2 regions of the Mycobacterium heidelbergense genome follow, and region 1 is predicted to be linked to the other one. Evidence: riboswitches for the same ligand, from Rfam matches in the RefSeq annotation. Region 1 holds a riboswitch; the other holds the start of a gene.
The links. A riboswitch is a leader RNA that binds a small molecule or an ion and turns the genes downstream of it on or off. The one in region 1 is predicted to bind fluoride.
Positions count from the first base shown of each region.

Region 2: another riboswitch for fluoride. It lies ahead of G6N25_RS15830 (inorganic diphosphatase); the one in region 1 lies ahead of G6N25_RS09605 (NUDIX hydrolase).

Region 1 is NZ_AP022615.1:2,036,481-2,041,690, forward strand. It holds gene G6N25_RS09585 (hypothetical protein) at 86-424, shown strand; gene G6N25_RS09590 (histidine phosphatase family protein) at 403-975, opposite strand; gene G6N25_RS09595 (universal stress protein) at 972-1,409, opposite strand; fluoride riboswitch at 1,437-1,511, opposite strand; gene G6N25_RS09600 (metallophosphoesterase family protein) at 1,728-2,600, shown strand; fluoride riboswitch at 2,600-2,674, shown strand; gene G6N25_RS09605 (NUDIX hydrolase) at 2,701-3,192, shown strand; gene G6N25_RS09610 (respiratory chain complex I subunit 1 family protein) at 3,192-4,151, shown strand; gene G6N25_RS09615 (hydrogenase) at 4,151-4,834, shown strand; gene G6N25_RS09620 (proton-conducting transporter transmembrane domain-containing protein) at 4,838-5,210, shown strand, end outside.
Region 2 is NZ_AP022615.1:3,343,688-3,348,897, reverse strand. It holds gene G6N25_RS15835 (MFS transporter) at 1-333, opposite strand, end outside; fluoride riboswitch at 1,161-1,222, shown strand; gene G6N25_RS15830 (inorganic diphosphatase) at 1,568-2,056, shown strand; partial or broken gene G6N25_RS15825 (prolyl oligopeptidase family serine peptidase) at 2,094-2,609, opposite strand; gene G6N25_RS15820 (amino acid permease) at 2,788-5,145, opposite strand.

The DNA of each region.
Region 1 (5,210 bases):
CTCGCCTCAATCGCGAAAGTCGCCGACAGCCCCTGGGTAACAACCAGGGAGGATTCATGCTCAGTAGAACACCGGCGGGACGCTCATGAGTTCGCCGCTGCGACCGATGGGAAACCCGGCGCAGTTCAGCGTGATGTTCTGGCTACCACCCGGCGGCACCGACAACGGAGTCTTTGCGACTTATTGGGCGGAGTTGGCCGATCTGGAGTCGGGTGACGTCGGTCCTGTGCTGGCCCTGCTCGCCGACGCCGACGTCGGCGGGTACGTGGCGACACCGGGTGGCCGACTCAACCATCGCTCCCGGGCGCCGGTCCACCGCTTGTGGGTGGATTCGCTGCAATATCATCGCGCCGAAGACGTTCTCATGGCGTATTTGAACCACAGAGACCGCCCGGGCGAGAGTCATTCGGCCACAAGGTCGTAGGCGTCCACCCTCCAGTTCCCGTCGACCAGGCTCAGCTGGTTCCAGCACGCGGTCCGCTGGCTGATGCGGTCCAGCGTCGGGTCCAGCTGCGCGAGCAGGGCGGTGTTGAATGCGTCGTGTGACACCAAAACGATTGGACCGGGCCCAAGTTCGGCGACCAGCTCGAGAAACGCTCGCCGAGCCCGCTCGGCGAGCGCCGCGTGGCTCTCGACACCAGGCGCGGAATCAACGCTGCCGTAACGGCGTTCGACATCCTCCCGATGAAGGCCGGTCATGGGTCCGTAGTCGCGGTCGGTGAGCCGCGCATCGACGGTGACCGGTGCGTCGGCCGCGGAGCCGATCGCCCGCGCGGTCGCGACCGCCCGCTGCAGCGGGCTGGATACCACCGCCTTGGGGTGTCGGGCGGCCAGCGCCTCGGCCAGCCGGGAGACTTCGGCGATACCCACTTCGTCCAGGGGCGGGTCGCTCAGGCCACGCAGTCGCCCCTCGGCGTTGAGCGCGGTGCGCCCGTGCCGGGCCAAATAGACCCGGGCCGCGCCGCCGGAGTTCACAGGCTGTCCGCGAACTCGGGAACCACGGCAACCGGTCGGGTGCTGTGGCGCAAAAGGTTTCGCGTCACCGTGCCGCTCACAATGTGGCTCAGGGCCGGGCCGATGCCGTGCTGCGGCCGGCCAACGACGATCAACCTCGCCGCGCAGTCATCCGCGGTCTTGAGGAGCGCCTTGACCGGGTCGCCGGTCAGGAGGTGATAAGCCCACTCCACATGGGTCGCGTCCAGGGCCTCCCCGACGTGTTGACGCTCGGCGCTGAGCCTTCGCTCGACGGCCTCGGCCGACCCGGTCGACGTGCCGGAAATGGCGCTGTCGGACATATCCACGACGTGCACGACGTGAACAGGCACGTTCAGGGCGCCGGCGAGCTCGGCGGCGAAGAGCACTGCGGCCCGGCTGGCCGGGTGGCGGTCATATCCGACGACCAATGACATAGCGGACTCCCTGCCCACTGCTTGTCGAGCACCACAGGAGCCATCAGCCGGGCCGGCGGTTTGGGCGGATTACCCAGGCGGAGATCCATCGCCTCGCGACCAGGTTAACCTCCCGGCCCGGGTGGGGACCAGCGTCAATGTGATTGACCCGGCTCGAAACGGCCGCGTAGCCTGGAATGCGAACAGGCGGTGGGGCTCGCATCCCGCAATCAACGGGTAGCCCGGCGGTTGCCAACGGTCCCTGGGAGTTGATCAGCGCCGATCATCGCGGCGTGCCGAGATGCGGGCCGCGGATCGGAAGTGGACCAGGAGCCGACCATGAATCGATCACCGCTGCCGTTGCGGGTACCGTCGCCCGGCCAAGTGTTCGCACATTCGGTGCTTTCCCCGCCGTCCCGCATCGCGATCGCGGGCGACTGGCATGCCGACACCGCCTACGCGGTTGCGGCGATCGAACACGCCGCCAAGCGCAACGCGACCGTGCTGCTTCACCTCGGCGACTTCGGCTACAACTTCACCGACCAGTACCTGGATTCGCTTGACGACGCGCTCGAGCGCTGCGGGATCGTCCTGGGTTTCGTCGACGGCAACCACGAGAACTTCGACCGGCTGCTCAGCTGGCCCGTCGACGCCGATGGACTCCGCCACCTACGCGACCGCGTCGTCCACCTGCCGCGAGGGTTTCGATGGCAATGGGCGCAGACCCGGTGTTTGGCCCTGGGCGGCGCCTATTCCATCGACCGATTCCTGCGCAAACCCGGACGGTCGTGGTGGGCGCAGGAATGGATCACATCGCGGCAAGCTCGTGACGCCGCGGCCGACGGACCCGCGGACGCGATGTTCTGCCACGACTGTCCCGCGGGAATCACGGTTCCCGGTGCGGCGCGCGACCGGTTCGGGTTTCCGGCACAGGAGCTACGGCGTTCCGAGCTCTACCGGGTGCGGTTGCGCTCGGTCGTCGACGCGGTTCGTCCAGCTCGACTGTGGCACGGGCACTTTCACCACCGCTACCAATCGGTGCTCCGCGGCGACGGATACCGAACCGTGGTGGATGGGTTGGGTAAGAATGGCGGCCCGATCGACAACAACATGGTGGTGGTCAACCTCGCGGAACTGGGGGTTCACCGGCTCAGCACCGGTCACCGCGCCCGGCCCGCGTCGGACTTGACCAAGCGAATAGCCGTTGGTTAACTGGCATCGGCGATGGCGCTCGCCGGAAAGCTCTGCTTTCGAACCGCCACACGGCTGATGGCACCTGCGAACGCAAGGAGTCGCAGGTGGCTTGTGTCCTTTGTCGCGCCGGTCCGGTGCTCGTGGCGGCATCGTGATGACGTCGGTAGACGATTCTTTGGTCGAATTACGTTGCGCTGTAGCGATCGTCCGCAGGGATGCGGTGCTTCTGCTGCAGCGCGATCTGGGTGACTGGGTGCTGCCCGGCGGCCGGCCCCGTCCGCACGAGAGCATGGGCTCGTGTGTGCGGCGGGAGGCCCGCGAAGAGACCGGCCTGGACATTCAACCCGTTGGCTGCGCACTGGTTCTGGAAGTCAACGACCCGCAGACCCACCGCCGTATCGTCGAATTGGTCTTCCTCGCAGACGAGTTCGATACCGCCGCACCGATAACGGGCGAGCCCGGGCGGCGGCCGACATGGGTGTGTTGGGACGATCTGAAAGACGTGGTGCTACACCCGCCCATCGCCGGTTTCCTCCGGGACCTATCGCGAGGCGGCGGTAAGCACGCCCGCTATCTGGGCAACCTGTGGCGCCCCGGGGCGGTCATCTGATGACGACTCTGCCGTTACCGGTCATCCAGGGGTTGCAGGTGATCACCGTCGCCGGCGGGGCGCCCGGACTCAGTGGCTTCATCGCCTGGTTCGAGGCCCGCCTGCAGGGCCGCCGCGGGCCACGGATCCTGCAACCGTATTTCGACCTCCGAAAGCTCTTCGGGAAGGAAACCCTGGCGCCGCATGGCGCGAGCCCGTTTTTCCGGCTGGCGCCGCTGGCTTCCTTCGCCTGCTATCTCACCGTTCCGATGCTGATACCGGTGCTCACCAGCTACGCCCTGCCACTGGGCTACATGGGCGACATCCAGGGAGGCGGGTTGATCCTGGCATTCGCGAGCTTCCTGGTCGCCGCCGCCGCCGCCGAAACCGGTGACGCCTACGCACAGCTGGCATCGAGCCGCGCCAAAACCTTCGCCGCCATCACCGAACCGGTCGTGCTGCTCGTCGTGTTCACCGTGGCGTTGATCACGACGACCGATCTGCCCTACGTCCTGGGCGCCACCGTGCGCAGCGGCCCCGATCAGATCGTGCGTCCGGCGCACCTGCTGGCCTCGGCGGCGCTGTTCCTGGTGATTCTGTACGAGACGGCCCGCATACCGGTCGAAACACACACCGGCACAACAGAGTTCGGCATGATCGAAACGGGGCGTCCCTTCGAGCATTCCGGGCCGGACCTGGCCCTGTTGCATTGGGGCGCCGCGGCCAAGCAATTCGTGCTCTATGTGATCTTGCTCGATGTCTTCGTCGCCCCGTGGGGAATGGCGTCGAGCACAGACGCGGTCGCGGTGGGATTGGCGATCGTTGCGCTGTTGGCCAAGGCCGCGCTGCTGGGCTGCGTCGTCGCCGTCATCGACAACAGCTACGCCAAGCTGCGACTGTTCAAGATCACCGAATTCGTCTCGGCCGCCTTGCTGTTGGCGATCCTGGCACTGTTCACCCTCTACTTGGGAGGCGGCTGATGATCGCGGTGGCGACCAGTGAATCCGTTCCGACCGTATACGAAGGGGTCGCGAACACGGTGGCGCTGATCGTGCTGCTGCTCGAGTTCGGGATGCTGCGCGCCGCGCTGCTGCGTGGGCAAGTGCGCCTGTACGCCGGGCAGTCGCTGGCCGTCAGCGTGCTGGCCGCCGTCGTCGCGTTCGGGCGCGACGTTCCCGAACTGTATGCGCTTGCGGTGCTTTCGCTGTTGCTGAAGGTCGTCGCAGTGCCGCTGCTGGTGGTGGGGCTGTTGCGTGAAGCAAACCAGGAGATCGCCGGCAGCGGCGCGCTCGGCGTGGCAAACGAGGTGCTGATCTCGATCGCCGTGGCGGCGTTCGGGTTCTTCTCCGTCGGCGTGCTTGGCATTCATTCCCCCGTACTTCCCACGGCCGCGCTGAGCCTGTCGGTGGCCGTGATCTTGGTGGCCTTCATCCTGATGATCGTCCGTCGCGACGTCGTCAGCCAGGCCATCGGGTTCTTCTCACTGGAAAACGGTGTCTCGCTGGCGAGCTTGGTGGTGGCCGCCGGCATGCCGCTCATCCTCGAGGTTGCGTTCCTGTTCGATCTTCTGGTTGCGGTGGTGGTTTTCGGGGTTTTGATGCGTACCCATCACCGACGAACACAGTCGCTGTCCACCCAGACGCTCGACCGGCTGCGGGGATAGCCCATGTCCGTAATGATGGTGGTACTCGTCATCATGCCGCTGGCCACCACGCTGGTCTGCCTGCGCGCCCCGCATCGCGTCGCGGCGATGGTGACCGCGCTCACCGGCATCGTCAGTTTCGTGCTGGCCGTTGCGCTGGTGCCCGCCGCCCTCGACCACACCCTCACCGCGTTGCACTACCTGCGCGCCGATTCGTTGTCGCTGATCTTTGTGCTCGGCACCACGTTCTTGTACGCCACCGTCGGAATCTATTCCGTCGGTTACCTCGCCGACGAGGAGCGCGCGGTGCGCTCGGGTCCCGCCGAGGGGCAAGCCTTGTTCGCCCGCCACAGTGCCCGATTTTATGTCGGCCTGAACGCGTTCGCGTGGTCGATGA
Region 2 (5,210 bases), 1.3 Mb from region 1:
GATTGCCCCGATGGTGGGGATCAGCAACACCAGCGACGAGAACGTCGTCCAATTGCGGCCACCGAACCAGTTGGCGGCCATCGAATATGGAATGCGCACCAGCGCCCCCACCAGCGACGCCGTGGCGCCCACCAGCAGCTTGTCACCGGTCGAGAAGCCGTAGACGGACTGCGGCATGAACAGCACCATCACCGACCAGAGGTACCAGACCGAGAAGGAGATGTGCACGTTCACAACCAGCCACACCATATTGCGACGGGCGATGGCGCCGTTGCCGTCGTCCCAGGCCACGAGGTCTTCTGGATTCCAGTCGGTGATGCGCGAACGCGCCATGCGTCTTTTACCTTTCACGGACACTGTTGGGGCGACCGTCAGGCCACCCGGATATATGGCGGGTCGATTGTGATCGGGTTCGTTCATGGTTGATCGCCAACCGATCGAAAAGATCCGGAGTGCTTGGTGTTTCACATCCCATATGCCGGCAGCCGACCCGAACGGGGACCGCGACAGCACCCGCCGGGCCGCGGACACCACCGACGACATCGCAACGGGGGAAGCGGGATCGCAGCTATCGACGAAGATTGAACGGCCACTTACGGTCCTCCTGCGTCACACCCGGCCACGCCTGTGGCCGGCCGGGCACTGATCTGTTCCGCAGGGACCGTTGGCCGTCGATGCTTGACGCGCGGTTATGGCGAGCCCCACCGCCATCGTGCGCCGTCAGAGCCGACGACGCACATTTAAAACTTTCGTGATCTTATTGCTTGACAGTCAAGCCGAATTATGTTGATCAAACAACCCACCATGGCCGATGCACAGGAGACTTCCAGCTGATTGAAACATTACGTCCAGACGCGTCCACCCTGTAACCGGCGGCGAAGTGGGCAGCGCGGCCGGGCGGTTGCCACGACACGTAACGGCCAGGCGAGCACCGAGGGGGTCCCGAGCCCGTCCGACGGCCATGGGTGGCGTCGATCACAACCGGCCGGTGCGCGCCAAGACGGGGTGTCCGCGTGATATGTAGTCCAAATCTGTTGCTAATCAATGGATTTATAACTAAGTTGCGATCGAGGCTAGCGCCGTCCTCCGCAGACATGGCGTCGTCGTGGTCCGACGGGACGGCCTCGCCGCGCTTGACCAAAGCCGATTTCCATTGCTTAACTGACAGCGGCGATGGAGCCCGCCCTGAACCGCCGATCCGGCTGATGGCCCCTGCGAACATAGGAGTCGTAGGTGAAGCGCGCCGACATTCGCACCCACCCTCCGATTCGGTTGTACTCCGCCCCTGCGGTGCGCCGGCTCGTGATCTCGTTTACTGTGTCGACCCGATCAGGCACCTGGGTGTTGCCTGCGAGCCCTTGCCGTTCGCATATAAATTGGTATAATGCTGCGCCTCAACACCCCTGCGGGAGGGTCCGACGGCATGTCCGGCGGAGGCGTCGCGCGCCGGCTTTGGACGTCAACGAACCACTCGCACAACGGTATCCGGGTGAATCGGCGCGCCGCCGGAACGCGACCGACCCGCACACGATCCACGCACGACTCGCCGACAATCAGGAGTAGTCACATGGAATTCGACGTAACCATTGAAATCCCCAAGGGACAGCGCAACAAATACCAGAGCGACCACAACACCGGCCGCATCCGACTCGACCGCTACCTGTACACCTCGATGGGATATCCCGAGGATTACGGCTTCATCGAAAACAGCCTCGGCGACGACGGCGACCCTCTTGACGCCCTCGTTCTGCTGCCCGAGCCGGTCTTTCCCGGTGTCGTGCTCGCCGCACGCCCGGTGGGCATCTTCCAGATGGTCGACGAGGCCGGCGGCGACAACAAGGTTCTGTGCGTGCCGGCCGGCGATTCGCGATGGGATCACATCACCGACGTCGACGACGTGCCGTCCTTTGTCTTGGAGCCCATCAAACACTTCTTCGTGCACTACAAGGACTTAGAGCCGGGCAAGTTCGTCAAGGCCGCCGACTGGGGCAATCGGGAAACGGCGGAAGCAGAAGTGAAGCGATCCTTCGAACGGTTTCGCGCCAACGGTCACTGACGCCACGGACGAGCGGGGCGACGAGGGCAGCCAGCGGCTAGGCCGTGACCCGACGCGACGCGTAGATCTCGGCCAGGAACTGCTCGACGGCCACCGCCGCGTGCGCCGCGCGGGCGGACCCAAAGATGTCGAAAGCGTGTTGCGCGCACGGCAACTCGGCATATACCACAGGCTGACGGCTGACCTCACGGAGGCGCGCGGTAAAGCTGCGGGCCTGTTCGACCGGGATCAACGAGTCGTTGGTGCCGTGCAGCACGAAAAACGGTGGGGCGTCTTCGGACACGTGGCTGATCGGTGAGGCGATCCGGAAAGGTTCGGCTATCTCCGTGCGACTCAGCTTGAACACGCGCTTGGCCACCATCGGCACCATCAGCGGATGCATCGCGCCGTCGGATCGGGTGAAGTCGTAGACCCCGTAGAACGGGACGGCCGCCTGCACCCGGGTGTCGGCCCCCTCGAAACCCGGCTGAAACCGCGGATCGTTGGGGGTAAGCGCGGCCAGCGACGACAGATGCCCGCCGGCCGAGCCCCCGGTGATCGCGATCCAGCCCGGGCGACACCGCCGCCAGCGCCGCCGCCTGAACGCCGAGCGCCTGCACCGGAAGTTCCGACGCGAACAGGCCGTAGGCGAACGCGAACACCGACCCGTAACCGCGCCTGGTCAGCGGTCGGTAGCCGTTGGCGGTGAACGCGAGGCCCAGCGCGGACACCAGCACGGCTGGTCAGTCGCTTCACGGCCGATCCTTGGTTTTCCCGAGTTCGCCCACCTGCGCGGGGTCCTCGATCACGTGGTACGCCGGGTCGACCATCTCCATGGGCTTTCTGCCGCTTTGCCTGGGCTTGCCGATGATCCGCAGCAGCTGCCCGGGCTGGATGTCGGCGCCCCCGTGGCCGGCTCGGAACGTGATGGTGATTTCGCCGCTATTGTCGCCGACGACGATCTGCCGGACGGTCCGCCGGCGTTCGTTGACGTCCTGGACCTCGCTCACCCGCCCCTCGAAGGTGGCGCGCTGCCCGGGAATGAGGCCCCCAACGGTGATCACCGATGGCGGCCGCTCGGGGTGCTCATAGGCTTCGACTTCCTGCTCCTCGCTGCGCGAGACCCACGCTTCGACCTTGTCGAGCTCGCGCGCGATTCGTTGCTCGAAGCCTTCGGGGTACGCCTCCTTGATCCGGGATTGCACGTCGTAGGGCACGATCGTCGCCGCGGCGTCCGGGATCAGGCTGACCGCCCGGGCCACCTTGTCGGCGGTGCGGTCATGCAGCAGGCGTCCCAGCAGCGGCGCGTAGGTCCGACGCGGCAGCAACACCGTCACGTTGGTGTTCTGGCGCTCGTCGCGCGCCTTGGCGACCAGAACCTGCGCCGCCCGGGTGACCCGGCGGTCCGGGCAGTCGACGATCCGCAGCGGGGTGTCGAGATCGAAGTGATCCCAACGGTTTCGCAGCACCTTGGCGTGCGCGTCGTCGACCATGAAATGCACCGCGACCAGTTCGTCGGCCCGCAGTCCCCGCCCGTAGCGCAGCGCTTCGATCACGGCGAGGTCGACCGAGTTCACGAACACGAACACCTTGTGCCGCGCGTACTTCACCAGTTCGGGGCGATCGGTGCGGAACATCTCGAGAATGGCCGCCTCGGCGCGGTATTCCCGGTTGAGCCGCATCAGCACGAACACCAGCACCGGGAACACGACGACGACGAGCCAGGCGCCCTCGGTGAACTTCGCGACGGCGAAGATGCCCACCACGATCGTCGACAGGATCCCCGCCGACAGGTTGATCGCCAGGCGCCGGCGCCAGCCCGGTTCCCGGTGCGTCAGATGGTGTTTGGTCATTCCGTAGCCGGCCATCGAGAACCCGGTGAACACGCCGATCGCGTAGAACGGGACCAGCGCGTTGACCGAGCCGCCGGTCGCCAGCAGCAATGCCACCGAAAGCGCGGTGAGCGTGATGATGCCGTTCGAGAACACCAGGCGGTGGCCGCGTTTCGTCAGCTGCCGCGGCAGGAAGCGGTCTTCGGCGACGAAACTCGCCAGCGCCGGGAATCCGTTGAAGCTGGTGTTCGCGCCGGTGAACAGGATGGCCGCGGTCGACGCCTGCACGAGGATGTAGAAGACGTCGCCGATCGGGCCCTGACCGAACACCGCGCGGCCGATCTGCGACAGGACTGACGGATATTCGGTGAGATATGGCGTGGCGTGGGTGACATACGCGAGGTAGGCGACGCCGGCCAGCAGGAGCCCGAGGATGGTCGCCATGGCGGTCAGCACCCGACGCGCGTTGCGGCCCTGCGGTTTTCGAAACACGTCGACGGTGTTGGAGATGGCCTCGACCCCCGTCAGCGACGAACCGCCGTTGGCGAACGAACGCAGCAATGTCAGGACGGTCGCTCCCATCACCAGGCCGTTGGACTGATGGACGGGCACGGTTCCGGGCATTTGCGCGGGGTGGTAGACGGGCAGATCGCCGGCCATGGCGCGCGCGACGCCCACCACGATCGTCAGGCCGACCATGATGACGAAGAAGTAGGTCGGCAACGCGAACTGCCATCCCGCTTCCTTTAATCCGCGCAGGTTCACGTAGCAGACGACGAGCACCACGCCGACGGTGATTTGCAGGCTGTGCGGCCCCAACACCGGGATGGCCGACACCACCGCGACCGTGCCGGCCGCCGACTGCACCGCCACGGTGACCACGTAGTCGATCAACAGCGCCGCGGCGGCGACCTGCGCCACCCGGGGCCCGAAATTCTCCCGCGCGACGATGTACGAACCGCCCGCCCGGCTGTAGGCCATGACGACCTGCCGGTACGACGCGGCCACCAACACCAGGATCAGCAGGATGACACCGGTGACCGGGAGCAGCAACACGAACGCCGCCAGCCCCGCGTGCGGCAGCAGTTCGATCAGGATCTGCTCGGGACCATAGGCCGTCGACGAGATCGCGTCCGGCGAAAGCGCGCCCAGCGCAACGGGATTCGAGAGCTTCTCGGAACTCAGTTCCTCGGTGATCAGCGGCTTTCCCAGAAAGATGCGCTTAGCGATGTCCCCAACCGACGTGGGGATGTGCAGCTTGCCCGCCGAAGTCGTCACAACCACATTCCTTGTCCGGGGTTGACCGTTGGTAAGCGCCTGGGTAACTCCTCCCGATGCATTCT